Regions from separate parts of the Streptomyces sp. NPDC000880 genome, predicted to be linked through region 2. Evidence: predicted binding sites of a transcription regulator. Region 2 holds the regulator's gene; the other holds the start of a gene.

Region 1 (14,522 bases), on a different contig from region 2:
GCTCCTCGGCCTCGGGGGCGGCCGCGAGCCGGGCCGCTCCGATCCGCAGGACGGCGAGCGGCCGGGTGAGCGTACGGGCGACGGCCGCGGACACGCCGATGGCGACGATCAGCAGGCCGCCGAGCAGCGCGATCCGGATCTCCAGCGCGGTGACGTCGTCGTCGCGCAGCTCCTCGAAGCGCTCGATCCGGCCGGCGGCGAGGGAGGACTCGACGCCCCGCATCTGCTCGATCCGGGCGGTAAGCGAGGATTCGAGCTTCTCGCGGTTGGACTTGAGGTCGGACGAGGAGAGCTCGGGCTGGTCGGTCAGCCGGGCGAGGTAGCTCTCGGCGGCCTTGACCTCGGGTCCGGTGACGGTGGCGGCCAGCGAGTCGCGGGCGTCCTTGCCGGCGTCCTGGTCGAAGTCGGCGAGCGCGGCGAGTTCACGCACCCGGGACTGCTGGGCGGCGGCGCTCAGCGCATTGCGCATACGGTCGCTCTCGCCGTTGTCCCCGCCCCCGTCCTGGACGGGCAGTCCGGTGATCGGGTCGAAGCTCGGGCTGCTCTCCGTGCGCGGCACGGAGAGCGCGGCCAGCAGCAGCCCGCGGGTGGCGGACGCCTGCTCGACGGCGAGGCCGAGTTCGGCGGGTGCGCGGGTGCCCGCGGCGGCGCGCGCTGGGGTCTTGTCGGCGAGCGCGTCGGCGAGGGCGTGCAGGCTCGCGATGACCGCGGAGTACGCCCGGTAGGCCTCCATCGCCGCGCCCTTGCCGGTGAGGGCGGTACGGCGGACGGAGGGCACGGAGGACAGGTCGCGGCGCAGTTCGACATGGTCGCCGGGGATGGCGCCGCGGATCTCGTCGATCTGACGGTCTACGCGGGTGCTGCGGCTGGCGGAGATCACCCGCCGGTCGGCCTTGTCACCCTTCTGGTCGTCACGACCCGCCGCGATGTACGCGGTGACCTCGTCGCGCTCGTCGGCGAGGGAGTGGGCCAGGGTGACGGCTTGGCGGTTCAGCGCGGAGAGGGTGACCAACTGCTGCGACTCGGTCAGTTCGGCGGAGGTGGCAAGGACGCCGGGGGCGCCCGCCGCGATCACGACGAGGCTGACGGCGGCGACTCCTGCCACCAGACGGCTGCGTACCCGTACGGCGCGGGTGGCCGGGGAGCCGTCGGGAGTTTCAATGGGCCTGCCGCCGTTGCCCCGAGGCCACTTTTTCTGCACCGGTGCTCGCAATCTTGCTTGACTCGTCCGCCCATGACCAGAGATGACAACCGGTCACACACGATGGCCTACCCCCTGGTACGGAAACGAGTGAACAACACTCGGGAGTTGGCGAACAAGTCGCGTCCGCGGCCGATGCGGCGACACGCGGGGCACCGGCTGGATCTTCCGGCCGGGCTTTGGCAGGATGCGCACCCGCAGCCGGGACGGTCCGCTCAGTGCAGCCCCGGAACCCGCTCTGACCTGCTGATACGGGCCAATTACCTGGTCATGCGGGCTTCGTGAAGGTGTCATGCAGACTGGGGATTATGCGCATCGAACTCGCGACCACCCCCGGCACGCCCGACCGCCCCAACGAGGACTGGGCTTCCGTGACCCTGCCGGGCTCCGGCCAGGGCGGAACGCTCGTGGTTCTGGACGGTGTGACGCCACCCGCGGGCGACGACGGATGCGTGCACGGGGTGCCGTGGTTCACCGCCAGGCTCGGCGGCGCGCTGATCGAACTGTCCGGTTCGCGACGGGATATGACACTGACAGAGGCCCTTTCGGAGGCAATCCGGCGCACCGCGGACGCCCACCGCGACACCTGTGACCTTTCTCACGTGCGTACGCCGCAGGCCACGGTGGTCGTGGCGCGCTGGGGCGGCCCGGCCGAGCCCGTGGAGTATCTGGTGCTCTCCGACTCGACGCTGCTGCTCGAGTCGCCGGACGGTGAGGTGCGGGCGGTGCTGGACGACCGTATCGACCGACTGCCCCGCGAGTCCCTGCGTACACATGCCTCGGCGGACGCGCTGCGCAATACGGAGGGCGGGTTCTTCACCGCGGCGGCCGATCCGGGGGTGGCGGTCCGCGCGGTGACGGGCAGCTCGCCCCGCGGCGAGGTGCGGGCCGTGGCCGCGCTGACCGACGGGGCGGCCCGCTGGGTGGAGATGTTCGCGGAGGGCAACTGGGCCGAGTGCCTGGGGTTGCTGCGCAAGGAGGGGCCGCAGGGGCTGATCGACCGGGTCAGGGCGCTGGAGATCTCGGCTCAGGAGCGTGGGAGCGTGATCCGCTGGAAGCTGCACGACGACGCGGCGGCGGTCTTCGCGGAGCTCTGACCCTTTCGAGCCTGGGCGGGTCCCCCCGGACGAAGCCCGGGGGGAGTTCGAGGACGAGCCCGGCCACCGGACGGGTCCGGTCACCCCTCGCTCTCGGCTCGCTGGTTCAGCTGGTGCAGCAGCCGGGCCAGCTCCGCGACCTCGCCGCGGTCCCAGCCCGCCAGCTTGCTCATATAGCGGTCGCGCCGCGCGCCCCGCACCCGGCGGAAGCGCGAGCGCCCCTCGTCGGTGAGCCGGACGAGTGAAGCACGGCCGTCGGCCGGGTCGGGTTCGCGGGCCACCAGGCCGAGCCCCTCCAGGGCGCGTAGCTGGCGGCTCATGGTCGCCTTGCCGACGCCGAAGTAGCCGGCGAGATCGGTGGCGCGCTGCTGCCCGGCTTCCTCAAGACGCACGAGAAGTCCGTACGCGGCGGGCTCAAGATCGGGGTGGACCTCGCGGGCCATCTCGCCCGAGGACGCCCGGGCCCGGCGCAGAAAGACCGACAACTCCCGTTCCAGAGCGAGGAATTCGTGGTCCAAACCACTCCCGCTCCGGGGGTCTGCCTCACTCCCTGTACCGCTTTCGTGCACGTCAGCACCCCTCGCGCGCTTTCCTGATCCTGAAAGTTTCTTTCGGCGGCAGCCCATTGCCGCAGCTCGGCCAGTATTTCGCAGGCGTAGACCAACGGCAGCACCCTGCCCCCCTTCCACAACGGGGTTCTACGTGCGTAGCGTCATGGCTGGCATGTCCACACCATAGAGTCCGCCACGACATGTCGACACATCGTCAGTTCACCCCCACCGAGGTCTTCGGAGGCACGCTATGCCCGTGCTCAGATCCGGATCGACCGTCCGCTCCCGCCTCGCGACAGCGGTCGGCGCTCTCCTCGCAGTTCTCTCCCTCCTCCTCACCCTCCCCTCCACCGCCGGCGCCGCTGACGCTCCCCCGCGCGGCTCGGCGCACCTGGGCATGGGCGTCATCGCCCACGACGGACAGGGAGGCCTACCGCCCGGCACCCGCGCCGCCGAGACGGAAGGCGTGGACGTCTCCAGCCACCAGGGCAACGTCAATTGGTCCAGCCTGTGGAGCAGCGGCGTGAAGTGGGCCTACGTCAAGGCCACTGAGGGCACCTACTACAAGAACCCGTACTTCGGGCAGCAGTACAACGGCTCGTACAACATCGGGATGATCCGCGGCGCCTACCACTTCGCCACCCCCGACACCACGACCGGCGCGGCGCAGGCCGACTACTTCGTGAACAACGGCGGCGGCTGGTCCCGGGACGGCAAGACCCTGCCGGGCGCGCTGGACATCGAGTGGAATCCGTACGGCGCCGCCTGCTTCGGCAAGACCCAGTCCGGCATGGTCACCTGGATCCGCGACTTCCTGAACCGCTACAAGGCGCGCACCGGGCGGGACGCGGTTATCTACACCGCCACCAGCTGGTGGACCCAGTGCACCGGCAACTACAGCGGCTTCGGCGCGGCCAACCCGCTGTGGATCGCCCGGTACAACACCACGCCCGGCACCCTGCCTGCCGGCTGGGCATACCAGACGATGTGGCAGTACACCTCGTCAGGACCGATCGTCGGCGACCACAACAAGTTCAACGGCGCGCTGGACCGCGTCGTGGCGCTCGCCAACGGCTGAGCGTCGCACGCAGCCCGTCCCCCGCCTGCTGGTCACTACCAGTGCGCGGGGCGGGTCAGCCCGGAGGGCAGCCTGGTGGACGCGTCGCCCTTGGCCGCGTTCACCTGCGGCTGGGTGAGGAAGATACTGCCGGTCAGATCCGCGCCCGCGAGGTCCGCGTCCCTGAGGTCGGCCCCGATGAGGTCGGCGAGACGCAGATCGGCGCCGGTCAGATCGGCGGCGATGAGATACGCGCCGCGCAGATCGGCGCCCCTGAAGTCCGCGCCCCCCAGCCGCGCGCCGACGAGGTCGGCTCCCCTGCGGTCCTTCTTCCGGTCCTTCTTCTTGCTGCCCGCTTCGGCCCGGACGAGTTCGCTCGTACGGAGCAGGAGCACGTTGACGTCCTGCCGGTGCGTAGCCACGTCCAGCTTCTCGAGGGCACCGGGGCCGAGCCCGGTGAGGCGCTCGGTCTCCTCCAGCAGCCGCCGCAGCTCGCCGTGCAGCGCGCGGGCCGGGCGCAGGGTGAGCGCTTCGGTCAGATACCGGAGCAGCTCATGAAGCTGTCGTACGACGGGGAACACCGCGAACATCTGCGATGCGGTTTCCGGAGCCTGTCGCCAGTCCGTGCCGCCGAAAGTGATCTGGGAGACCTTCTGTCCCGCACCGAAGCAGTCGTAGACCGTGCAGCCGGGAAAGCCGCTCTGCCGCAGCCGCGTGTGGATGCCGCAGCGGAAGTCCGTTTGCAGGTTGGAGCAGGGCTTTCCGGCGTCCTTGCTGATCGCGAAGTCCGCGGATGCGGAGAAGGGCAGTGCCACGCAGCACAGTCCGAAGCAGCTCCCGCAGTCCGCCCGCAGGGCCCGGTCGTCGCGTTGGTCGTTCACACCGACCATTGTGCTGTGTCCTCCCGGGGAACAACCCGTGGACCCCCGAACCCCCGGAGCACGGGCGCCGGGGTCCGTCGATCGCCCGTCGCCTGGGCGTCCACGTGCACACGACCCGCCGGAGGATCAGCCGTCTGGCTGGAGTCGCTGGGCGCGGAGACAGGCTTCCAGGCGGGGGCGCAGGCGACGTTGCGGGGCTGGCTGGACTGAGAGCCACGAGCGGGCAGGATGTCCGGATGAAGTGGCACAGCCGTGCGAGCGGAACCGGCGGCACGATCAGGGGGCCGATGTGGCCCGCCATGGCCGTGCTGACCGCGGCGGGCCGTGGCTCGCCGACTACCGGGACGCCCAGCTTCAGGGCAGGCTCATCGGCGTACTGAGCGGCGGCGACACGGACAGCGAGTCGGCGGCCGCCCTCTTCGACGACCGCGCCCGCGCGTTGTACGCGGAAGCCACGGCCGGACAACGCGAAGGCCCGGCGGTGTCTGAACACCGCCGGGCCCACAGCGCCCCCCGGTCAGGCCGCCGCGGCAGCCACCGGAACCTCCGCCGGGGAGAGCGCGATCCCCAGCACCTGGCGGACATCCGTCACCGGGTGCACCTCCAGCTTGTCGAGGATCTCGGCCGGGACGTCGTCCAGGTCCGCCTCGTTCCGCTTGGGGATCACGACGGTCGTGATGCCCGCCCGGTGCGCTGCCAGCAGCTTCTGCTTCAGACCGCCGATGGGCAGGACACGGCCGGTCAGCGAGACCTCGCCGGTCATGGCGACGTCCGTACGGACCTGACGGCCGCTCAGCAGCGACGCGAGCGCCGTCGTCATCGTGATGCCCGCGCTCGGCCCGTCCTTCGGCACCGCGCCCGCCGGGAAGTGGATGTGTGCGCCCCGGTCCTTCAGGTCGCCGACCGGAAGCTCCAGTTCGGCCCCGTGCGAGCGGAGGAAGGAGAGCGCAATCTGCGCGGACTCCTTCATCACGTCGCCGAGCTGACCGGTGAGGGTCAGCCCCGCCGCGCCCGTCTCCGGGTCGGCCAGCGACGCCTCGACGTAGAGCACGTCGCCGCCCGCGCCGGTGACCGCGAGGCCGGTGGCCACGCCGGGCACGGCCGTCCGGCGCTCGGCCGGGTCCTGCGCGGACTCGGGCACGTGGTGCGGCCGTCCGACCAGGCCGCGCAGCTGCTCGGCGCCGATCGTGAAAGGCAGCTCCTGCTCACCCAGTTCGTGCTGGGCCGCCACCTTGCGCAGCAGCCGGGCCACCGACCGCTCCAGGTTACGGACGCCCGCCTCCCGGGTGTACTCACCCGCGAGCTTGCGCAGCGCCGAGTCCTCCAGGACGACCTCGCCGGGCTCGAGACCCGCCCGCTCCAGCTGGCGCGGCAGCAGGTGGTCCCGGGCGATGACGACCTTCTCGTCCTCGGTGTAGCCGTCGAGCCTGACCAGCTCCATCCGGTCGAGCAGGGCCTCCGGGATGGCCTCCAGGACGTTCGCCGTGGCGAGGAACACCACGTCGGACAGGTCGAGTTCGACCTCCAGGTAATGGTCCCGGAAGGTGTGGTTCTGCGCCGGGTCCAGGACTTCGAGCAGCGCGGCCGCCGGGTCACCCCGGAAGTCCGAGCCGACCTTGTCGATCTCGTCGAGGAGGACGACCGGGTTCATCGAACCGGCTTCCTTGATCGCCCGCACGATCCGGCCGGGGAGGGCACCCACGTACGTACGCCGGTGTCCGCGGATCTCCGCCTCGTCCCGTACGCCGCCGAGCGCGACCCGGACGAACTTCCGTCCCATCGCATGCGCGACGGACTCGCCGAGGGAGGTCTTGCCCACGCCGGGCGGGCCGACGAGCGCCAGGACCGCGCCCCCGCGCCGTCCGCCGACGACGCCGAGCCCGCGGTCGGCGCGCCGCTTGCGCACCGCCAGGTATTCGGTGATCCGTTCCTTCACGTCCTGCAGGCCGGCGTGCTCGGCGTCCAGGATCGCCTTGGCGCCCTGGATGTCGTACCCGGCCGCGCTGTCATCAGTTCGTTCGTTCCACGGCAGCTCCAGGACCGTGTCGAGCCAGGTGCGGATCCAGGAGCCCTCGGGGCTCTGGTCACTCGACCGCTCCAGCTTCTCGACCTCCTTGAGCGCGGCCTCACGCACCTTCTCGGGGATGTCGGCGGCCTCGACGCGGGCCCGGTAGTCGTCGGACTCGTCGTCAGCGTCGGTGGCCCCGCCGTTGAGCTGGCGCAGCTCCTTGCGTACGGCTTCGAGCTGGCGGCGCAGCAGGAACTCGCGCTGCTGCTTGTCGACGCCCTCCTGAACGTCCTTGGCGATGGACTCGGCGACGTCCTGCTCGGCGAGGTGCTCACGCAGCTGCTCGGTGGCGAGCTTGAGGCGGGCCACCGGGTCGGCGGTCTCCAGCAGTTCGATCTTCTGGGCGGTGGTCAGGAAGGGTGAGTAACCGGAGTTGTCGGCCAGCTGCGAGATGTCGTCGATCTGCTGGACGCGGTCCACGACCTGCCATGCGCCGCGCTTTTTCAGCCAGTCGGTGGCGAGCGCCTTGTACTCCGTGACCAGCTCGGTGACCGAGCCGGGCAGCGGGTCGGGCACGGTCTCTTCGACACGCGAGCCCTCGACCCAGAGCGCGGCGCCGGGGCCCGTGGTCCCCGCGCCGATCCTCACCCGGCCGCGGCCTCGGATGAGCGCGCCGGGGTCACCGTCGGAGAGCCGGCCCACCTGCTCGACGGTTCCGAGCACGCCGGTCGCGGGGTAGGTCCCGTCGACGCGCGGAACAAGCAGCACCGTCGGCTTGCTGTCACCGCTGGAACGCGCGGCAGCCTGGGCGGCCTCCACCGCGGCTCGTACGTCGGTGTCGGACAGGTCGAGCGGCACCACCATTCCGGGCAGCACGACCTCGTCGCCGAGCGGCAGCACGGGCAGGGTGAGCGGTGTGGACGTCGAAGCCATGATCTCCCCTTAGGCAGTGAAGTTGAGTTGTATGGACTCAATGCACAGCACTGCGGTGATGTTCCCAGGGAGGTGTTCGCTATCAGCGATCGACTGTCGTGCCTGGTCAGGGGGGACGCAAAGCGGCGCCGACGACTGACCCCGCAAATCGCGGCGGTCAAGAGGTCCTCCCGGACCAGTGACGCTCAACGTCCGACGCTCACCGGTCGCGGAGCGCGAAACCGTTCCGCGACCTCGCCCAGCGGCGCACCGCGGGCCAGCAGGCGAGGCCGGACAGCAGCGCAAGCAGATGACCCCAGTTGGTGAGCGGGTCCCCGAAGGCGAGCAGGTCCTTCACGAGCGTCAGGGAGACGAAGCCGAGCAGCGTCGATCGCAGCACCGGGCCGAACAGTCCGGCGAGGGCGCCGATGCTCGCCATCACGCCGAAGCTGATGCCGTAGTCGAGGCGATGCAGGGAGCTGACGGGCAGATGTCCGGTCACCACCCAGACCCCGACCGGGATCTCGGTGGCCAGCGTGGCCGCGACATGGCCTGCCAGGAAGACTCCGGCGGCGCGCCAGCCGCCGATGCGGCGTTCCAGCGCGGTGAGCGTGAAGAGGAAGGCGATGGCGTACGGGCCCAGCAGGCCGCCCGCGACCCACACCGCGCTGGCGCCGAGAACGAGCAGCGGCCTGTCCGCCAAATGGGCGACATCGGTGCTGGAGCCGCGGAGCAGCGTGGAGACGGTGTCGGGGTCGCCGTGCTGCATGAAGAGCGAGGTGGCGATCAGGACAAGGACATAGCAGAAGGTGAACGGTGTCCCGGTGGGCGTGGGCAGCAGCTGGAGCGCTTGCCGCCACAGAGGCAGCCGCGGGCACGGGGCGGGCCCGGGCGCGGACGGGACGGCGGGCGTCGCCACCCGCGTCGGCGCCGTGCGCTGGGTCGGGATGCCGCCCAGCAGCTCCTGGCCCGTGACCGGATCGCGCGTCGTCAGCCGTTCCACGCGTCAGGCCCCTCTCGTCAAGCCCCGAACAGACCCCCACCCAACGCGATCACCATCACCCCCGCCTATGACCTGCGCCACACGAGGCAACCTTGGCGCCACCCCGAGCGTCGTGCGCACGTCAGATCATGGCGAGCGGGCTGTGATCCCGCTGTGGCTTGGCCGTGGCCCGGCTGTGAACCGACCGTGAACCGGCAGCGCACCCCGTCGGCCGCATGCTGCACGCCCGGTCCCGCGGCATCCCCGTCGCCCTCGCCGTACTCGCCGCAACAGCCGCTCTCGCCGTATGGGCCGCATACGGACTGGACGCGTATCTCGACCCGAAGCGGCGCGTACCGGTGGTGGCGCTCGCACCGCTGCTCGCCTCCGCCGTGATCGGCACCAGCTTCCACCAGTACGCCGACGAGCTGGACCGGACGGCCGTGCGCCCCTGGTGGCCCCGGCGGCTGTCCCAGCTGCTGGCACTCACCGCACTCGCGGGAGCCGTCCTCGCTCTGGCCGTACTCGGGCATGTGGCGGAGTTCGGCGCACCGGCCATGGTGCGCAACACCCTGGGCGCGGTCGGGATCACTTCGGCCTCGGCGGCGCTCATCGGCACTCGGCTGAGCCGGCTGCCGGCGTTCACGTATCTGAGCGCGATCTACCTCGGTGCGCCCGGCGTCCACGGCGGCCGGGCCGCTGTGTGGGCCTGGCCCATGCAACCGGGCCCGCAGCTCGGGGCGTGGGCGGCGGCGGCCGCGGTGTTCATCGCGGGGTCGGCGCTCTACGCCTGGCGCGGCCCCTGCCGCGAGGGACCCTGACCCACAGCGCCGCGGCCCGAATCTGTTTGTCCCTCTCGCCCCCTCCCGCCAATATGGCCACGCAAAGCGTCCGACCACTCCCTGCGTCCGGCGGGGAGTGCCCTTGCCCGGAGGTCACCCGCCATGCCGCTCCAAGCCGACGGCCCCGTCACCCTCGACCGGCGAGAGGGGCCCCACGGGGAGGTCGTGCTGCGGCAGCGTGGCAAGCATCACGAGATCATCGCCAATGGGTGCTTCCTGATGGACACCTCCGACGGCCGCTCCGAGCGGCTGCTCATCGACGCCGCGTACGAAGCCCTCGCCGCCGCCGGAAAGAGCGACCCCACGCTCCTCATCGGCGGCCTCGGCGTCGGCTTCTCCCTCGCCCGAGCCGCCGCCAATCCCCGCTGGCGGCATATCGCCGTCGTCGAGCGCGAGCAGGCGATCATCGACTGGCACCGCACCGGCCCCCTCGGACAGATCTCCGGCGACGCGTTCGCCGACCCCCGCAGCGTGATCCTTCACACGGACCTCGTCGCATACCTGCGCACGACCACGGACCGCTACGACGCTCTCTGTCTGGATATCGACAACGGACCCGACTGGACCGTCACCGACGACAACGAAAACCTCTACTCGGCGGCTGGACTCGCCGCCTGCCAGAGCCGGTTGCAGCCCGGCGGGATCCTCGCCGTGTGGTCCGCGCAGCCCTCCGCGGCTTTTGAGGATGCGTTGCGGAATGCCGGATTCACCGGGGTAACCACCGAAGAGATCCATGTTGCCCGAGGCGTACCCGACGTGGTCCACCTCGCTGTTCGCCCTGCGTAGCCGGGACGCCTTCACTGCCTTTACGCTGCTGACCTACACACGAGATCTACACCGGCATGCAGCTCGCGAGAACGCGTACAGGGGCGGGGCGATGGAGCAGACACACACCACGCACAACGGCGTCGGAGCCACACCCGGCGCCCAGCGCCGGGTGCTGGTCGTCGAGGACGACTCGACGATCGTCGATGCCATCGCCGCCCGCCTGCGGGCGGAAGGCTTTCTGGTCCAGACGGCCTTGGACGGCCCGGCCGCCGTCGACGCCGCCGAGGCCTGGCAGCCCGATCTGATGGTGCTCGATGTGATGCTCCCGGGCTTCGACGGCCTTGAGGTCTGCCGCCGCGTCCAGGCGCAGCGCCCGGTCCCTGTGCTGATGCTCACAGCGCGCGACGACGAGACCGACATGCTCGTGGGTCTCGGCGTGGGCGCCGACGACTACATGACCAAGCCGTTCTCGATGCGCGAGCTCGCGGCCCGGGTGCATGTGCTGCTGCGCCGCGTGGAGCGGGCGGCCCTCGCCGCGGTCACCCCCCGCAGCGGGATCCTGCGCCTCGGCGAGCTGGAGATCGACCACGCCCAGCGCCGGGTCCGGGTGCGCGGCGAGGACGTACATCTCACACCGACCGAGTTCGACCTGCTGGTCTGCCTGGCGAACACCCCGCGCGCCGTCCTCTCCCGTGAGCAGCTGCTCGCGGAGGTGTGGGACTGGGCCGACGCGTCCGGCACCCGCACCGTCGACAGCCACATCAAGGCCCTGCGCCGGAAGATCGGCGCCGAGCGCATCCGTACCGTCCACGGCGTCGGTTACGCACTGGAGACGCCGGCTCCATGAGACGGCGGCCCTGGGACCGGCTGCCCGGCCGTGGCGGCCGACGGAGCCGGCTGCCGTCCGCCTCCATCGCGATCTCGATCAAGACCAAGCTCGGGACGCTCGTCGTCGTCTCGGTCTTCATCACCACGGGCCTGCTGCTGGTCGCCCTGCGCACCCGGACCGAGCTCCGCTTCATCACCGTCTTCTCGGTGATAGCCACCTTGCTGATCACCCAGTTCGTGGCGCACGGCCTGACCGCCCCGCTGGACGAGATGAACACCGTGGCCAAGGGCATATCGCACGGCGACTACACCCGCCGGGTGCGCGGCGCCGACCGCCGTGACGAACTCGGCGACCTCGCCTCCACCATCAACCGCATGGCCGACGACCTGGAGGCCGTGGACCAGCACCGCAAGGAGCTGGTCGCCAATGTCTCGCACGAGCTGCGCACCCCGATCGCCGCGTTGCGCGCCGTGCTGGAGAACGTCGTGGACGGGGTCTCCGCCGCCGACCCGGAGACGATGCGTACGGCGCTCAAGCAGACGGAACGCCTGGGCCGTCTGGTCGAGACGCTGCTCGACCTGTCCCGGCTCGACAACGGCGTCGTACCGCTCAAGGCCCGCCGTTTCGAGGTGTGGCCGTACCTCTCCGGCGTGCTGAAGGAGGCCAATCTGGCCGCGGCCCAGCGCGGTCTGACCTCCGGCTCCGGCAACCACACCCGTACCGACGTGCATCTGCACCTGGATGTGTCGCCGCCGGAGCTGACCGCGCACGCGGACGCGGAGCGGCTGCACCAGGTGGTCGCCAATCTGATCGACAACGCGGTCAAGCACTCGCCGCCGCACGGCCGCGTGACGGTACGCGCCCGCCGCGGCCCGCAGCCGGAATCCCTCGACCTGGAAGTTCTCGACGAGGGCCCGGGCATCCCGGAGCCGGAGCGCCACCGGGTCTTCGAGCGCTTCAACCGGGGCAGCGTGCTGTCCCCGCACGGCAAGGGCAGCGACGGCGGCACGGGCCTGGGGCTGGCGATCGCACGCTGGGCGGTCGATCTGCACGGCGGGCGCATCGGGGTGGCCGAATCGTCCCGGGGCTGCCGGATCCAGGTCACCCTTCCGGGGATCCCTTCGGCGCGCGGTTGACGTAGAGTTCGAGCTGGCAGCGCGCGTCCTGCGTGTGCTGTTCTGCGCGTGTGCTGTTCTGCGCGTGCGCAGTGAGGGGCGTGGCCGGAAGAAGGCCTATACGCCGTCGAGAGGTACGAGCCGACGGGGCTACGGCCGCCGTGTGACGCACCCGACCTTGCCTGCGGGGAAGCGGAATCGCGCTTATTTCCCGCCATTCCCTGCCCCGAAACCCGCCTTCAGGTGTGACTTGCGCGACGATGGCCCCACCCGGCCTGCACCTGTCGGCCAGGGAGGCGTAGCCTTTATTTCCGCTGTCCATCACCTTGTGAAGCGGAAGAGGGCGGTTGCCGCCGTGTCGTCTCAGTCCCCCAGTAACTCGAGTATCTCGGCCGACCAAGGCGGGCAGGGTAAGAACCCTGCCGCCGCGTTCGGCGCCAATGAGTGGCTCGTCGACGAGATCTACCAGCAGTACCTCCAGGACCCCAGTTCGGTCGATCGTGCCTGGTGGGACTTCTTCGCCGACTACAAGCCGGGCGGCGCGAATGCCAACGCCGCGGGGGCGAAGCCGGTGAGCGAAGCCCCGGCCGCGCAGTCCGGCGCCGCAGCCGCGGGGGCTGCGGGTGCCACGGCCGCGGCCCCGGCCCCGGCTGCCGCCGCCCCAAGCGCTCCCGCAGCGTCTGCGGACACGCAGACCGGCTCCGCTGAAACGGCCACCCCGGCCGCGCAGCAGGCCGCCACCGCGGCCCCCGCCGCACCGGCGAAGCCCGCCGCGAGCGCCGGTGCCGCAGGCACCGCCACCTCCAAGCCGGCGGCTGCTGCCGGCAAGGCAGCTGAGCCGGCCCCGTCCGAGGGCCCCCAGCTCGTCCCGCTGCGCGGCCCCGCCGCCGCGGTCGCGAAGAACATGAACGCCTCGCTGGAGGTGCCCACGGCCACATCCGTGCGTGCCGTCCCGGTGAAGCTGCTCTTCGACAACCGCATCGTCATCAACAACCACCTCAAGCGCGCCCGCGGCGGGAAGGTCTCCTTCACGCACCTCATCGGGTACGCGATGGTGCAGGCCATCAAGGCCATGCCCTCGATGAACTGGTCGTACACGGAGAAGGACGGCAAGCCCGCCCTCCTCAAGCCGGACCACATCAACTTCGGTCTGGCCATCGACCTGGTGAAGCCCAACGGCGACCGCCAGCTGGTCGTCGCGGGCATCAAGAAGGCCGAGACCATGAACTTCTTCGAGTTCTGGCAGGCCTACGAGGACATCGTCCGGCGCGCCCGCAACAACAAGCTGACGATGGACGACTTCACCGGCGTCACCGTCTCGCTGACCAACCCCGGCGGCCTCGGCACCGTCCACTCCGTGCCGCGTCTGATGCCCGGGCAGTCGGTCATCATGGGCGTCGGCTCGATGGATTACCCCGCGGAGTTCCAGGGCACGTCCCAGGACACTCTGAACAAGCTGGGCATCTCCAAGGTCATGACGCTGACCTCGACGTACGACCACCGGGTCATCCAGGGCGCCGCCTCCGGCGAGTTCCTGCGGATCGTCGCGAACCTTCTCCTCGGCGAGAACGGCTTCTACGACGACATCTTCGAGGCGCTGCGCATCCCGTACGAGCCGGTCCGCTGGCTCAAGGACATCGACGCCTCGCACGACGACGACGTCACCAAGGCGGCGCGGGTCTTCGAGCTGATCCACTCCTACCGGGTCCGCGGCCATGTCATGGCCGACACCGACCCGCTGGAGTACCGCCAGCGCAAGCACCCCGACCTGGACATCACCGAGCACGGCCTCACCCTGTGGGACCTGGAGCGCGAGTTCGCCGTCGGCGGCTTCTCCGGCAAGTCCCTGATGAAGCTGCGCGATGTGCTGGGCGTGCTGCGCGACTCGTACTGCCGCACCACCGGCATCGAGTTCATGCACATCCAGGACCCGAAGCAGCGCAAGTGGATCCAGGACCGCGTCGAGCGTGGGCACACCAAGCCCGAGCGCGAGGAGCAGCTGCGGATCCTGCGCCGCCTCAACGCTGCGGAGGCCTTCGAGACCTTCCTGCAGACCAAGTACGTCGGTCAGAAGCGGTTCTCGCTGGAGGGCGGCGAGTCCGTCATCCCGCTGCTCGACGCGGTCATCGATTCGGCTGCCGAGTCGCGCCTGGACGAGGTCGTCATCGGCATGGCCCACCGCGGCCGCCTCAACGTCCTGGCGAACATCGTCGGCAAGTCGTACGCGCAGATCTTCCGGGAGTTCGAGGGCAACCTCGACCCGAAGTCGATGCACGGCT
Region 2 (14,522 bases):
CGGGATGTTCGAGCTGACCGGTCTGCCGCCGGCCCCCCGCGGGGTCCCGCAGATCGAGGTCGCCTTCGACATCGACGCCAACGGCATCATGCACGTGACCGCGAAGGACCTGGGCACGGGCAAGGAGCAGAAGATGACCGTCACCGGCGGCTCCTCGCTGCCGAAGGACGAGGTCGACCGGATGCGCCAGGAGGCCGAGCAGTACGCGGACGAGGACCACCGCCGCCGCGAGGCCGCCGAGACCCGCAACCAGGGCGAGCAGCTCGTCTACCAGACGGAGAAGTTCCTCAAGGACAACGAGGACAAGGTCCCGGGCGAGGTGAAGACCGAGGTCGAGACCGCCGTCGACGAGCTGAAGGAGAAGCTCAAGGGCGAGGACACGGCCGAGATCCGCACGGCGACCGAGAAGCTCGCCGCGGTCAGCCAGAAGCTCGGCCAGGCGATGTACGCCAACGCCGCGCCCGACGGCGCCGCCGCTGCCGGAGCCGACGCCCCGGCCGGCGAGCAGGCCAAGGCCGATGACGATGTCGTCGACGCCGAGATCGTCGACGACGAGAAGGATGCCAAGGGTGGTGCCGCGTGACGGAGGAGACCCCGGGCTTCGACGAGAAGCCCGACGTCCCCTCCGGCGCCACCTCTGACGACGCCGCCGAGTCCGCCGAGTCCTCCCAGAAGGAGGGCGCGGCGGCCCCGGCAGGGGACGCAGCAAAGATCGCCGGCCTGACGGCTCAGCTGGACCAGGTCCGCATGGCGCTCAGCGAGCGCACGGCAGACCTCCAGCGGCTCCAGGCCGAGTACCAGAACTACCGCCGTCGTGTGGAGCGCGACCGGATCACGGTCAAGGAGATCGCCACGGCGAATCTGCTGACCGAGCTCCTGCCCGTGCTCGACGACATCGGCCGCGCCCGTGAACACGGGGAGCTGGTGGGCGGGTTCAAGTCGGTCGCCGAGTCTCTCGAGACGGCGGCGGCCAAGATGGGCCTGCAGCAGTTCGGCAAGGAGGGCGAGCCCTTCGACCCGACGATCCACGAAGCCCTGATGCACTCGTACGCACCGGATGTCACCGAGACCACGTGCGTCGCGATCCTTCAGCCTGGGTATCGCATCGGCGAGCGCACCATCCGCCCCGCGCGGGTGGCCGTGGCCGAGCCCCAGCCTGGCGCGACCCCGGCGGCCGGCAAGGAAGAGACGGCGAACGACGAGGAGAGCGGTGGCCCGGACGAGGGCTGACGCAATGATTGTCCGAGAGGAGGGACGTCGATGAGTACGAAGGACTTCGTCGAGAAGGACTACTACAAGGTCCTCGGCGTCCCGAAGGACGCCACCGAGGCCGAGATCAAGAAGGCGTACCGGAAGCTCGCCCGCGAGTACCACCCGGACGCCAACAAGGGCGATGTCAAGGCGGAGGAGCGCTTCAAGGAGATCTCCGAGGCCAATGACATCCTCGGTGACCCCAAGCGGCGCAAGGAGTACGACGAGGCACGCGCCCTCTTCGGCAACGGTGGCTTCCGCGCACCCGGGTCCGGCGGTCCCGGCGGCTCCTTCAACTTCGACCTGGGCGACCTCTTCGGGGGCGCCCAGGGCGGCCCGCAAGGTCAAGGTGGCGCCGGAGGCTTCGGCGGCGGTCTCGGCGATGTGTTCGGCGGACTGTTCAACCGCGGCGCCGGCACCGGCACGGGTACGCGTACCCAGCCGCGCCGCGGCCAGGACATCGAGTCCGAGGTGACGCTCAGCTTCACCGAGGCGGTCGACGGGGCCACGGTCCCACTGCGGATGTCCAGCTCGGCGGCGTGCAAGGCATGCTCGGGCACCGGCGACAAAAACGGTACGCCCAGGGTGTGCTCCACCTGTCTGGGCACTGGCCAGGTCTCGCGCGGCGGCAGCGGCTCCTTCTCGCTCACCGACCCGTGCGTGGACTGCAAGGGCCGCGGACTGATCGCGCAGGACCCCTGCGACGTGTGCAAGGGCAGCGGGCGCGCCCGCTCCTCGCGCACCATGCAGGTCAGGATCCCCGCGGGCGTCTCCGACAGTCAGCGGATCCGGCTGCGCGGCAAGGGAGCCCCGGGCGAACGGGGCGGCCCGGCGGGCGACTTGTACGTGGTCGTGCACGTCGACCCGCACCCGGTCTTCGGCCGCAAGGGCGACAACCTCACGGTCACCGTGCCCGTCACCTACACGGAGGCGGCGCTCGGCGGCGAGGTGAAGGTGCCGACCCTGGGCGGTCCGCCGGTCACGCTGAAGCTGCCCGCCGGGACACCCAACGGCCGTACGATGCGGGCCCGCGGCAAGGGCGCACTCCGCAAGGACGGCACCCGCGGGGACCTGCTGGTCACCGTCGAGGTCGCCGTGCCCAAGGAACTCAGCGACAAGGCGAAGGAAGCGCTGGAGGCCTACCGCGAAGCCACCGCGGACGAGGACCCGCGGGCCGAGCTGTTCCAGGCCGCGAAGGGAGCATGAGATGGATGGCCGATCGGGGCGCAGCCGCAATCCCTACGAACTGACCGAAGAGTCGCCGGTGTACGTCATCTCGGTGGCGGCCCAGCTCTCGGGCCTGCATCCGCAGACTCTTCGGCAGTACGACCGGCTCGGCCTGGTCTCCCCGGACCGCACCGCGGGCCGGGGCCGGCGCTACTCCGCCCGCGACATCGAACTGCTGCGCACCGTCCAGCAGTTGTCGCAGGACGAGGGCATCAATCTGGCCGGAATCAAGCGCATCATCGAACTGGAGAACCAGGTCGCGGCGCTCCAGCAGCGGGTCGCCGAGCTGTCGACGGCCATCGAGGGCGCGGCGGCGGCGATGCAGCAGCGCGAAGCCCAGGTGCACGCCTCGTACCGGCGCGATCTCGTGCCGTACCAGGATGTGCAGCAGGCGAGCGCGCTGGTGGTCTGGCGGCCCAAGCGGGCTGAGTAGGACAGAGCTGTACCGCCGAAGGGGCCGGAGAGCGAGTCGCCCTCCGGCCCCTTCGGCGTCTGTGGCCCGCAGCCTGCCGAGGACCGGTCAGCCTCCGGAGAGGATGAGGGCGATGAAGATCCCGCAGGCGATGATGCTGATGAGCCAGCTGCGGGTGTTCATCCACTCGCGCACCTTCGGCATGGTGCGCTCGGCCTTCCTGCCGAACAGGATGCGGCCCAGCAGCGGCAGCGCCGCGATGAGGACCGTAAGCCCGATGAAGGGCAGCGCCTCGCCCAGGCCGGCGTCGTGCTGCTGCAGATGAACCCCCACGGTCAGCATGACCACGAGGTCGGAGGGCATCAGCAGAATCAGCAGCAGGCCGACGGCGAACGCCTTCCCCGGGCCGGCCGTCATCAAGGACTTCAACCACTTCGGCGGCTCGGCCGTTCTGCGCCCCACCCAGTTCTTCACCGCGATGAACACCAGCAGGCCGACCAGTACGTACTCGATGATGTGGCCGACCGAGCCCTTGTCGGACGTACTGCCCGTGTCGACGGCGTGGCCCAGGAGCGCTGCGATGCCCCGCATGACAGCCACCCCGGCCGTGGTCCCGGCCGCGATACCCAGAAGGAACGCCAGGGACGCCCGGACCGCTCGCGGACTCGTCACAAAGATGATCGCCGACAGGATCTGGGGCCCCACCATCATCGTGATGGCGAGCGGAAGAATCCTCAGGTCCACCGGTGGCCTCGAGCTCCGAGAGCTTGGCCGGTTCGTCCACGCCGCTCCTGTCGGTGGCCGTCCATCGCACTCCTCCTGCCCGGGTGTCGTCGGGCGCCCGCGCACCGGACGCTGCGTACTCCTTCAAGCCCTTCAAGGGTGCCCAGTATGCGTGAGATGATCAATTTTGGTATGGAATGAAACGGGTGTCCTGCCCGGGAGGCCGGTGAGGCACGGGCGTGATGCTGTGACTGCCGGAGGGCGGGCGGCCGCTGGGGCGGCAGTTCTCAGACGGCTTACGGCTCGTCGCGGGACCGCGAGATCAGGACGACCTTCTGCGTGCCGCGGTCGTACCGGGGCTGCGCACATGCAACGTTGGCGCTTCAGGAGCCGATACACGCCCCGGCGTGTCGGCGGACGCCGGGGCCATCACGGGTCAGTCCTCGTGTTCCAGAATCCCCGACTGCGCGATGAGATAGCCGAGTTGGGTCCGGCTGCCACTGCCCAGCGCGGAGCCCAGCTTGGCGATGTGCGCACGGCAGGTACGGACGTTCATGCCGAGGCGCCGGGCGATGGCCTCGTCGACATGCCCCTCGATCAGGAGCTTGGCGATCGAGCGCTGGACGCCGGTGATGCCGTCCAACTGGGGCCCGTAGGAGATCTGTTCCTCCCACGGGATGCCGTGCAGCCAGAACTGCTCGAAGACGCCGACGAGGTACTCGACGATGCCCTTGTGCCGCAGCTCGAGGGCGGACAGGCGGTCGCTGCTCGCCGGGATGAAGGCCACTTTCCGGTCGATGATGATCAGCCGGTCGATGATCTCCTCCAGCGTGCGCACCTCCACGCCGGACGGGCCGACCTGTTCCATGTAGGACAGCGTGGCCTGGTGGTGGCGGGCCGTGTGCTGGTAGAGCGTGCGCATCCGTACGCCGCGGTCGATCAGCGGCTCCACGCGGCGCAGCGCCTTTTCCAGGATGTGCGGCTGTCGCCCGCTGCCGGGCTGGACAGTGAGAAGCTCCTCGGTGCAGTCTGCGGTGACTTGGTCAAGGGTTGTGTTGATGCGGTTGAGGCCTTCGAGGACGGTTATGCCTTGTGGGACGGTGGAGTTCTGAGCGGTGAACGCCATGAATGGCTCAAGAGCATCGGTCAGAGCGACAGTTCGTCGTCGGCGCTCTTGGATCTCCCGCTCGATGGGGTGTATCAGCTGTGTCAGCGCAGTGGTCGGCGGGACCGGGCGGAGCCACTGCGCGTCGTCGGGATCCGGGTGCAGCAGGGCCAGATCGAAGAGACAGGGTGTGGGTTCCGCTTCTGACCGGGCTATTCGCCCGGTACGCAGAGCGGTGATGTAAAGCCCCTTCCCCGCCTCGCACAGCTCACCGTCTGCGTGAGGGTGTCCGGATTCGCCCTCATTAGCTGGCATATGCACCCCCTCAGGCTCCTGCATTACAGGAACATGATGCCTGCCGTCGCTGGTGCAAGCGTTCGGAGTGAGACATCGTCTAATGCGCGGGGGAGGAGGAATGATCAAAAGAGGTGGAGATCACCCATGTCTAGGACGCTTCGTGCTCTTTGTGCTCTTGCCATAGCGGCGGCCGCGCTCGGTGCGGCGGCCTCCGGTGAGCCCTCCTGGGGTAGCTCTCCCGTCGGCGCGGTGACGGCAGCCCCTGGCGAACCTTCGTGGGGTATCGCTCCCGCGGACGCTGTGGCCAATACGCCCGGAGAGCCTTCATGGGGTGTCGGTCCGGCAGCCGTTACGGGCGCGAACGGTGAGCCCTCCTGGGGTGTCGCTCCGGCCCGCACGGACGCATGACCGTTCCACCGGACGACCGGGTCTTCCGGCGTGAGATGGCTACGGCTTACAGATCGGGGTGGCATTTCATCGACCTCGTCACGGCAATCCCCCACCGTGGCGACTCGTTGATGGTCACCCTCTTCGGAGAGCCGATTGTCGTGGCACGCGAGGAGGACGAGGACGTCCGCGCGTACCGGTGTCTTCGCCGGCCCCGTGGAGCTCCACAGCCCGTCCGCTGTGCCATCCGGTACGGCATGATTTTCGTCAATCTCGACCAGCGGGACCACCAGTTGGCCGAGCCCGATACCACCACCGCCACCCCCCGCAGTGCCTGAGCGGTTCCCCCGTCGTTGTAAATCGCTCGGGCGCTTCCCCCACACAGCGGCGCCATCGTGGACCTGAAACACGATGGCGCCGCTGTGCTTTTCCCGGATCTTTTCCCGGGCTCTTTCCCGGCTTCCCGGCTTCCCCGGGCTAGGCCCGGCCCATCGCCCGTGTGAGGGCGATCTCGACCAGCACCCGGTCCGGGTTCGGGGCAGGGGTGCGTCCGTAGCGTTCCGCGTAGCGCTCCACCGCCTCCGCGATGAGCTCCGGCTCCGTACGGACCCTCGCGCGGCCCTCCAGGGTCGCCCAGCGTCCCCTGTCGACCTGGCAGACCGCGACCGGCGCCCCGTCGGCGCCGGCTGCCAGGATGTTGTCGACCTTGTGGCTGTGCTTGTTGGTGATGACGCGGGCGAGTCCGCCCTCCGGGTCGTAGGTGACACCGACCGCGACGACGTGCGGGGTTCCGTCCTGGCGCGGGGTCGTCAGTGTGCACATGTGGTACTCACGCCAGAAGTTGAGATAGGACGCGTCGGGGTTGCGCGGGTCGATGGCCATGCCCGGAACCTACAGGCGGCGGCTGTCTCACTGGGTTGAGTGGAATAGACTCAACTTTGTGCACGTTGAATGAGTCAGCGTTGAGGGAAGAGCCCCACCCCGCAAGGAGGAGAGACCGCACGTGGACGCCGAGCTGACCAACAAGAGCCGGGATGCAATCAACGCCGCCACCACCCGGGCCGTGTCCGAGGGGCATCCCGATCTGACCCCCGCGCATCTGCTGCTCGCGCTGCTCGCGGGCGCGGACAACGAGAACATCATCGACCTCCTGGCCGCCGTCGATGCGGACCAGGCCGCCGTGCGCTCCGGGACCGAGCGGGTGCTGACCGCGCAGCCCAGCGTGACGGGGTCCACCGTCGCGCCGCCGCAGCCCAACCGGGAGTTGCTCGCCGTCATCGCCGACGCCGCGCAACGGGCCAAGGAGCTCGGGGACGAGTATCTGTCCACCGAGCATCTCCTCATCGGCATCGCCGCGAAGGGCGGGCAGACCGGGGAAGCGCTGGCCCAGCAGGGGGCCACGGCGAAGAAGCTGCTGGACGCGTTCGAGAAGGCAAGGGGAGGGCGCCGGGTGACCACACCCGATCCTGAGGGGCAGTACAAGGCACTGGAGAAGTTCGGTACGGACTTCACCGCGGCGGCCCGCGAGGGCAAGCTCGACCCGGTCATCGGCCGGGACCAGGAGATCCGTCGGGTCGTCCAGGTGCTGTCGCGTCGTACGAAGAACAACCCGGTGCTGATCGGTGAGCCGGGCGTCGGCAAGACCGCGGTAGTCGAAGGGCTGGCGCAGCGCATCGTCAAGGGCGACGTGCCCGAGTCGCTGAGGAACAAGCGGCTGGTGGCGCTCGACCTGGGCGCGATGGTGGCGGGCGCGAAGTACCGCGGTGAGTTCGAGGAGCGGCTGAAGACCGTCCTCTCCGAGATCAAGGAGAGCGACGGACAGATCATCACCTTCATCGACGAGCTGCACACAGTCGTGGGCGCGGGCGCCGGCGGGGACTCCGCGATGGACGCGGGCAACATGCTCAAGCCGATGCTGGCGCGCGGTGAGCTGCGGATGGTGGGCGCGACGACGCTCGACGAGTACCGCGAGCGGATCGAGAAGGACGCGGCGCTGGAGCGGCGCTTCCAGCAGGTGCTGGTTGCCGAGCCGACGGTCGAGGACACGATCGCGATCCTGCGCGGGCTGAAGGGCCGGTACGAGGCCCACCACAAGGTGCAGATCGCGGACAGTGCGCTGGTCGCGGCCGCGACGCTCTCGGACCGGTACATCACGTCGCGCTTTCTGCCCGACAAGGCGATCGACCTCGTCGACGAGGCCGCGTCCCGGCTGCGGATGGAGATCGACTCCTCGCCCGTCGAGATCGACGAGCTGCAGCGGGCCGTGGACCGGCTGCGGATGGAGGAGCTGGCGCTCAAGAACGAGACCGACGAGGGCTCCAAGCAGCGCCTGGAGAAGCTCCGCCGCGACCTCGCCGACAAGGAGGAGGAGCTGCGTGGCCTCACCGCGCGTTGGGAGAAGGAGAAGCAGGGCCTCAACCGGGTCGGTGAGCTGAAGGAGAAGCTCGACGAACTGCGCGGCCAGGCGGAACGCGCGCAGCGCGACGGCGACTTCGACACCGCGTCCAAGCTGCTGTACGGGGAGATCCCGGGCCTGGAGCGGGAGTTGGCGGAGGCCACGGTGGCCGAGCAGGAAGCGGCCAAGGACACCATGGTCAAGGAGGAGGTCGGCCCGGACGACATCGCGGATGTGGTCGGGTCCTGGACGGGCATCCCGGCCGGACGCCTCCTGGAAGGGGAGACCAAGAAGCTCCTGCGGATGGAATCCGAGCTGGGCAGGCGGCTGATCGGCCAGACGGAGGCGGTCCAGTCGGTGTCCGACGCCGTACGCCGCACCCGCGCCGGGATCGCGGACCCCGACCGGCCCACCGGCTCCTTCCTCTTCCTCGGCCCGACGGGCGTCGGCAAGACGGAGCTGGCGAAGGCGCTGGCGGACTTCCTCTTCGACGACGAGCGGGCGATGGTCCGCATCGACATGTCGGAGTACGGCGAGAAGCACTCGGTGGCCCGCCTGGTCGGCGCGCCTCCGGGCTACGTCGGCTACGAGGAGGGCGGCCAGCTGACCGAGGCGGTGCGCCGCCGCCCGTACTCCGTCGTCCTCCTCGACGAGGTGGAGAAGGCGCACCCCGAGGTCTTCGACATCCTGCTCCAGGTCCTCGACGACGGGCGTCTGACGGACGGCCAGGGCCGGACGGTGGACTTCCGCAACACCATCCTGATCCTGACGTCGAACCTCGGCAGCCAGTATCTGGTCGAGCCGCTGACCAGCGAAGAGGAGAAGAAGCAGCAGGTCCTCGAGGTCGTACGGGCCTCGTTCAAGCCGGAGTTCCTGAACCGGCTGGACGACATGGTGGTCTTCTCGGCCCTGTCCAAGGACGAGTTGACCCACATCGCGAAGCTGCAGATCGACCGCCTCGCCAAGCGCCTCGCCGAACGCCGCCTCACGCTGGACGTCACCCCGGCGGCCCTGGAATGGCTCGCGGACGAGGGCAACGACCCGGCGTACGGCGCCCGCCCGTTGCGCCGCCTGGTCCAGACGGCGATCGGCGACCGCCTGGCCAAGGAAATCCTGGCGGGCGAGGTCACGGACGGCGACACGGTCCGCGTGGACCGCTTCGAGGACGGCCTGCTGGTGGGCCCGGCGCAGTAACCGGCCCGCGGGGCGCGGCGCCGCGGAGCGGTTGGTGGCCCAGGCTCGCGGCGCGAAGCTGCCCGCGCCTGGGTGCGGGTGCGGGGGGCCCGCGCCCTCTGCCTCGCCGCGGGGCGACCTGCCCGTGGCTGGGCCGCCGCCGTGGGCGGGCCTGGCCTTGCCGCGCGAAGCTGCCGCGCCCGGGTGCGGGGCTGTGTCCCGTACCGGCCTCCCCGCCGCAGAGCGGCGGGGAGGCCGGTGGTCGGCCAACTGCCCTGGTGGGGGCGAGGCCCGCACCCTTTTTCCCGCCGCCGACGGTGCGGGTGGCCCGGCACCGTGGGCGGGCCTGGCCCCGCGGCGCGTAGCTGCCGCGCGGGGGTGCGGGGCTCGCCCCGCGTCCCCCCTTCCCGCCGCGCCCCCCGTAAGGGTTGCCAGCACCCGCCCGACATGGGAGAGGATGGCAGGAACCGTACGAAGGGAAATCCACGGTGACCATCGATCCGTCCTCGATTCCGAATTTCGGGGGCCAGCCCCAGCCTCAGGCCGCAGGACCGGCGGGCCCCGTCGTTCCCGACCAGGACCTGGTCAAGCAGCTCCTCGACCAGATGGAGCTGAAGTACGTCGTCGACGACGAAGGCGACCTCGCGGCGCCGTGGGAGGAATTCCGCACGTACTTCATGTTCCGAGGCGAGGACGACCAGCAGATCTTCTCGGTGCGGACGTTCTACGACCGGCCGCACGCCGTCGAGGACAAGTCCAAGCTCCTCGACACGATCGACGACTGGAACCGCCGCACCCTGTGGCCGAAGGTCTACACGCACATCCACGAAGAGGAGGACGGCCCCACCACCGTCCGCCTCATCGGCGAGGCGCAGATGCTGATCGGCATGGGCGTCAGCCTGGAGCACTTCGTGTCGTCGACCGTCAGCTGGGTCCGCGCTGCGATCGAGTTCGACAAGTGGCTCGTCGAGCAGCTCGGTCTGGAGCCGGCGGACGCGGACGAGAAGCCCGCCGACGACGCCTGACCCGCCCTAGCGGCCCCCGCCGCGCCCTACAGTGCGATCGGGGAAAGCGTCAGCAGATACGCCCCGTAGGCGAACGAAAGCCCGGCCAGGACGACGGTCACCACGACCGCCGTCCTCGGCCGGGCTTTTTGTCAGCGCGCATGCCAGCGGCAGCAGCAGCGGGAACGCCGGCAGCAGAAACCGCGGCTTGGACTCGAAGAAGCCGGACCCGCCGACCGTGATCAGCACCAGCACCGCCGTGTACACGAGCAGCCCCGTCGGCGGCCGGTCCAGCGCCAGCAGCGCGAACAGCAGCACCGCTGCCACGACAATCAGCATCGCCATCAGCAGCGAGAGCAGCGTCGGGCGCAGCACGATGTCCCGCACCACCTTCAGCGCCCCGATCCCGAAATCGAACCGCGAGGTCCACCCGGGATCAGCATGTACCAGTCGGAGTCCCAGGCGCGGGCCACGATCGCCCGCGGCGAACGCCCGATGTGCCAGGCCCAGCCGGCCATCACCAGCAGCCCGGTCAGCCGCGCCGCCGCGAACAGCCCCAGTGCGGGGGCGGCTCGCAGCAGAGCGGTGCGCCAGCGGGGGACGGGCCGGGAGCCCTGTGCCGGTGCGCTGTCGAAAGTCTCGGCGGACAGGGGGCACCTCCGGGCGCGCACAGGGGTCGGACAACCCGACCATGAGCGGCCAAGGCCTCGCACGCGAGCGCTGACCAGCCGGACGGGGCCGGTTCCTACCCGGTCGGCTGAAGGGACGCGTGTCGCCCGTGACAGCGGGCGCTTCAGCCGCTGGAGAGTTCGCCGGGCGGACGGCCCCCACCAGTTCCGGCGAGGCCCTCACCCAGGTCAATGCCTGCTCATACACATCTAAGATCGCTGGTCACAGGCTCCGGTGAAGGCTTGAACGTCCTCACCAGTAGGCCGGTGTTCCCCGTGATGCCTATCGTGAGGGCCGAATCTCCTGGTTGGTGGACTCGGGAAAGCGGGATCGCATGAACACGGCGGGGACGGCTGACGCGCGCGGCGTAGTGGGCTCGGCAGGCTGGAGCCCTGCGGCTCGGGTGCGGGGCATGGGCACGTCGATCTTCACGGAGATGACGGAGCTGGCGCGGAGCACCGGGGCCGTGAACCTCGGTCAAGGGGTGCCGGAGCTGGCCAGTCCGCCCGTGCTGCTCAAGGACGTAGCGGACGCGGTGCTCGCGGGCAGCAACCAGTACCCGCCTGCTCATGGATTCCCGGCGCTTCGCGAGGCTGTCGCCGCTCATCAGCTGCGCCGGTACGGCCTCGACTACCAGCCGCAGGGCGAGGTGCTGATCACCACGGGCGCGACGGAAGCACTCGCTGCGGCCCTCCTGGCGCTCTGTGATCCCGGTGACGAGGTCATCGCCTTCGACCCCTGCTACGACGCGTACGCGGCGGATGCCCGGCTTGCCGGGGCCCGGTTGGTCGCTGTCCCCCTGGTCCTCGACGGCGCCGCGTTCGCTCTCGACGCAGACGCATTGCGGGCGGCCGTTTCCCCGCGTACTCGGGTGCTGCTCCTGAACACTCCCCACAACCCGACGGGCATGGTCTTCAAGGCCGAAGAGTTGGAAGCCATCGCGGACGTGTGCCGTGAGCACTCGCTGACGGTGATCACGGATGAGGTCTACGAACACCTCGTCTACAACGACGGTGCCCGCCATCTCTCCATCGCCGCTCTGCCGGAGATGCGGGAACGGACGGTGGTCATCTCCTCGGCGGGCAAGACCTTCAACGCGACCGGCTGGAAGGTCGGTTGGGTGTGTGGGCCCGCGCCGCTTGTCGCTGCGGTGGGCGCGGCCAAGCAGTTCCTGACGTACGCCTCGGGTACTCCGTATCAAGAAGCGCTGGCGCGGGCGCTCGGCTCGGTGGAGGAGTGGGCGGCTGGTCTGCGGGACACTCTGCGCAGGAACAGGGACCTGCTGAGCGACGGCCTGACGGAAGCCGGCCTGCGGCCTTTCCGTGCGGATGCCGGCTACTTCGTGCAGGCGGATGTGCGGCCGTGGGGCTACTCGGACGGGGTCCAGTTCTGCCGGGACCTGCCGGAGCGCGCCGGCGTGGTGGCCATCCCGACGTCGGCGTTCTACCTCAGCGTGAATGCTCCGGCGTGGCTGGTCCGCTTCTCGTTCTGCAAGCGGGAGGACTCGATCCGCAAGGCGGTTGACCAGTTGATTGCCGCGCGCTGATCGGTGCCGCTCTGAGCCGTGCTTGGCCGCAGGGCACCTTGCGGTGTTAGAAAGGTCAATGTGGTCAAACGCTCCGACCGATTCCGGAGCGCACCGGCTCGGTCACTGACCGACAAGCATCCCCGGAGCGTCGCCGGGCAGGTCTTCGCCCTGCAGGTGGCTGTGGTGGTGCTGCTCGTGGCAGCCGCCATGCTGGCGCTTGTGCTGCAGTCCCGGCACGACAGCAGCACACAGGCGGAGCACCGTTCCGTTGCCGTCGCGGAGACGTTCGCGCACTCTCCGGGCCTTCTGGCCGCGCTGAGGTCCCCTGATCCCGCCAAGGTGCTCCAGCCTCTCACCGAGGCGGCACGGAAGGCGGCCGGCGTCGACTTCATCGTGGTTATGGACACGAAGGGGATCCGCTACACCCATCCCCAGCCGGACCGCATCGGTAAGAGATTCGTCGGCACCATCGAGCCCTCTCTGGCCGGCCGCGTGTACACGGAGAGCGTCCATGGCCCGCTCGGCCACGAGGTACAGGCGGTCGTCCCCGTCTACGAGCGCAAGGGCAAAGTCGTGGCCTTGGTGTCCGCCGGCTTGAAAGTCAAGAACGTGACCAGCGTGGTGGACCGACAGCTGCCGATCATCTTCGGCGCCGGAGCGGCCGCGCTCGTCCTGGCCACGGCCGGGACTGCCCTGGTGACCAGGCGGCTGCGGCGGCAGACCCACAGTCTGGGCCCGGCCGAGATGACCCGCATGTACGAGCATCACGACGCCGTGCTGCACGCAGTCCGCGAGGGTGTGCTCATTGTCGGCAACGACGGTCAGCTGCTGCTGGCGAATGACGAGGCCAGGCGGCTGCTGGATTTGCCGCCCGACGCCGAAGGGCGGCACATCTCGCAACTGCCCAGCCTTGATCCCCCCACGGTGGAGCTGCTGACCTCGGGCCGCGTGGCCACGGACGAGGTGCACCTGGCCGGGGACCGGTTGCTGGCGGTGAACCAGCGGCCCACGGATCCTCACGGCGGCCCCAAGGGGACGGTCGCGACCTTGCGTGACTCCACCGAGCTGCGGACGCTGTCCGGCAAGGCGGAGATGGCGCGCGAGCGGCTGAAACTGCTGTACGACGCCGGGCTGGGCATCGGTACCACCCTCGACGTGGTGCATACGGCCGAGGAACTGGCGAAGGTCGCGGTCCCCCGATTCGCCGACTTCGTCACCGTCGACTTGGCCGACCCGGTCCTGCGAGGGGAGGAGCCGGCCGGTACGGGCGCGGACATGCGCCGCACTGCCGTCCACGGCATCCGGGACGACCATCCCCTCTACGAACTCGACCGCCTGATCGATTTCCTCCCCTCCACACCGCAGGCACGCGGTTTCGGCAGCGGCCGATCGGAGCTGGTGCCCGACCTGTCCGCCGCGCCCGGCTGGCATGCCCAGGACCCGGAGCGGACACGGATGATCGTTGACTACGGCATCCATTCGCTCATCACCGTGCCCCTCCAGGCGCGGGGCGTCATCCTGGGTGTGGCCAACTTCTGGCGCTTGGAGAAGCCGCAGCCGTTCGAGGAGGACGACCAGTCCCTGGCCGGAGAACTGGTCGCCCGGGCGGCGGTCAGCATCGACAACGCCCGCCGCTACACCCGTGAGCACACCATGGCCATGGCTCTGCAACGCAGCCTGCTGCCGCGGGCCCTGCCCGAGCAGAGCGCCCTCGATGTCGCCCACCGCTACCTGCCCGCGCTGTCCGGCGCGAGCGGAGACTGGTTCGATGTGATCCCACTTCCGGGCAGTCGCGTGGCGCTGGTCGTCGGGGATGTCGTCGGCCACGGCCTGCACGCGGCCGCCACGATGGGACGGCTGCGCACGGCGGTGCACAACTTCTCCACGCTCGACCTGCCGCCCGACGAAATCCTCAACCACCTCGACGACCTGGTCGGGCGCATCGACCATGAGGAGGGTGGGGCGGCCGCCGGCTCGGGGGTCATGGGCGCCACCTGCCTCTATGCGATCTACGATCCCGTCTCCCGCCACTGCGCCATGGCGCGGGCCGGGCATCCCGTGCCCGCGCTGGTCCACCTTGACGGCAGTGTGTCGTTCCCCGATCTGCCGGCCGGGCCGCCCCTGGGCCTGGGCGGTATGCCATTCGAGACCGCCGAACTGGAACTGGCGGAGGGCACGCAGCTCGTGCTTTACACCGACGGGCTCATCGAGGACCGCACCCGGGACATCGACGTGGGAATCGAGCTGCTGCGTCATGCCCTGGCGTCCCATCCCGACCGGCTGCCGGAAGAGAGCTGTCAGGTGGTGCTCGACGAGCTCCTGCCCAGTCGGCCGAAGGACGACGTGGCGCT

What was found. Region 2 encodes HspR, which represses chaperone genes until heat shock. Its sites were predicted from a motif close to TTGAGNNNNNNNNNCTCAA; they were not measured.
Region 1: the regulator HspR is predicted to act here: its motif matches at 7,751-7,769, upstream of lon (endopeptidase La).

Annotation. Positions count from the first base shown of each region.
Region 1 covers NZ_JBSFMS010000125.1:4,411-18,932, forward strand. The annotation lists gene ACWDO5_RS29230 (nitrate- and nitrite sensing domain-containing protein) at 1-1,201, opposite strand, end outside; gene ACWDO5_RS29235 (hypothetical protein) at 1,510-2,298, shown strand; gene ACWDO5_RS29240 (MarR family winged helix-turn-helix transcriptional regulator) at 2,379-2,924, opposite strand; gene ACWDO5_RS29245 (lysozyme) at 3,100-3,927, shown strand; gene ACWDO5_RS29250 (pentapeptide repeat-containing protein) at 3,963-4,796, opposite strand; gene lon (endopeptidase La) at 5,305-7,728, opposite strand; gene ACWDO5_RS29260 (rhomboid-like protein) at 7,928-8,710, opposite strand; gene ACWDO5_RS29265 (hypothetical protein) at 8,926-9,510, shown strand; gene ACWDO5_RS29270 (spermidine synthase) at 9,634-10,317, shown strand; gene ACWDO5_RS29275 (response regulator transcription factor) at 10,409-11,146, shown strand; gene ACWDO5_RS29280 (HAMP domain-containing sensor histidine kinase) at 11,143-12,264, shown strand; gene ACWDO5_RS29285 (multifunctional oxoglutarate decarboxylase/oxoglutarate dehydrogenase thiamine pyrophosphate-binding subunit/dihydrolipoyllysine-residue succinyltransferase subunit) at 12,599-14,522, shown strand, end outside.
Region 2 covers NZ_JBSFMS010000021.1:62,053-76,574, reverse strand. The annotation lists partial or broken gene ACWDO5_RS10200 (Hsp70 family protein) at 1-583, shown strand, start outside; gene grpE (nucleotide exchange factor GrpE) at 580-1,230, shown strand; gene dnaJ (molecular chaperone DnaJ) at 1,261-2,457, shown strand; gene ACWDO5_RS10185 (heat shock protein transcriptional repressor HspR) at 2,459-2,911, shown strand; gene ACWDO5_RS10180 (GAP family protein) at 2,999-3,634, opposite strand; gene ACWDO5_RS10175 (helix-turn-helix transcriptional regulator) at 4,050-5,033, opposite strand; gene ACWDO5_RS10170 ((2Fe-2S)-binding protein) at 5,420-5,740, shown strand; gene ACWDO5_RS10165 (pyridoxamine 5'-phosphate oxidase family protein) at 5,880-6,284, opposite strand; gene clpB (ATP-dependent chaperone ClpB) at 6,406-8,991, shown strand; gene ACWDO5_RS10155 (YbjN domain-containing protein) at 9,459-9,995, shown strand; gene ACWDO5_RS10150 (hypothetical protein) at 10,002-10,361, opposite strand; gene ACWDO5_RS10145 (hypothetical protein) at 10,367-10,645, opposite strand; gene ACWDO5_RS10140 (aminotransferase class I/II-fold pyridoxal phosphate-dependent enzyme) at 11,056-12,189, shown strand; gene ACWDO5_RS10135 (SpoIIE family protein phosphatase) at 12,379-14,522, shown strand, end outside.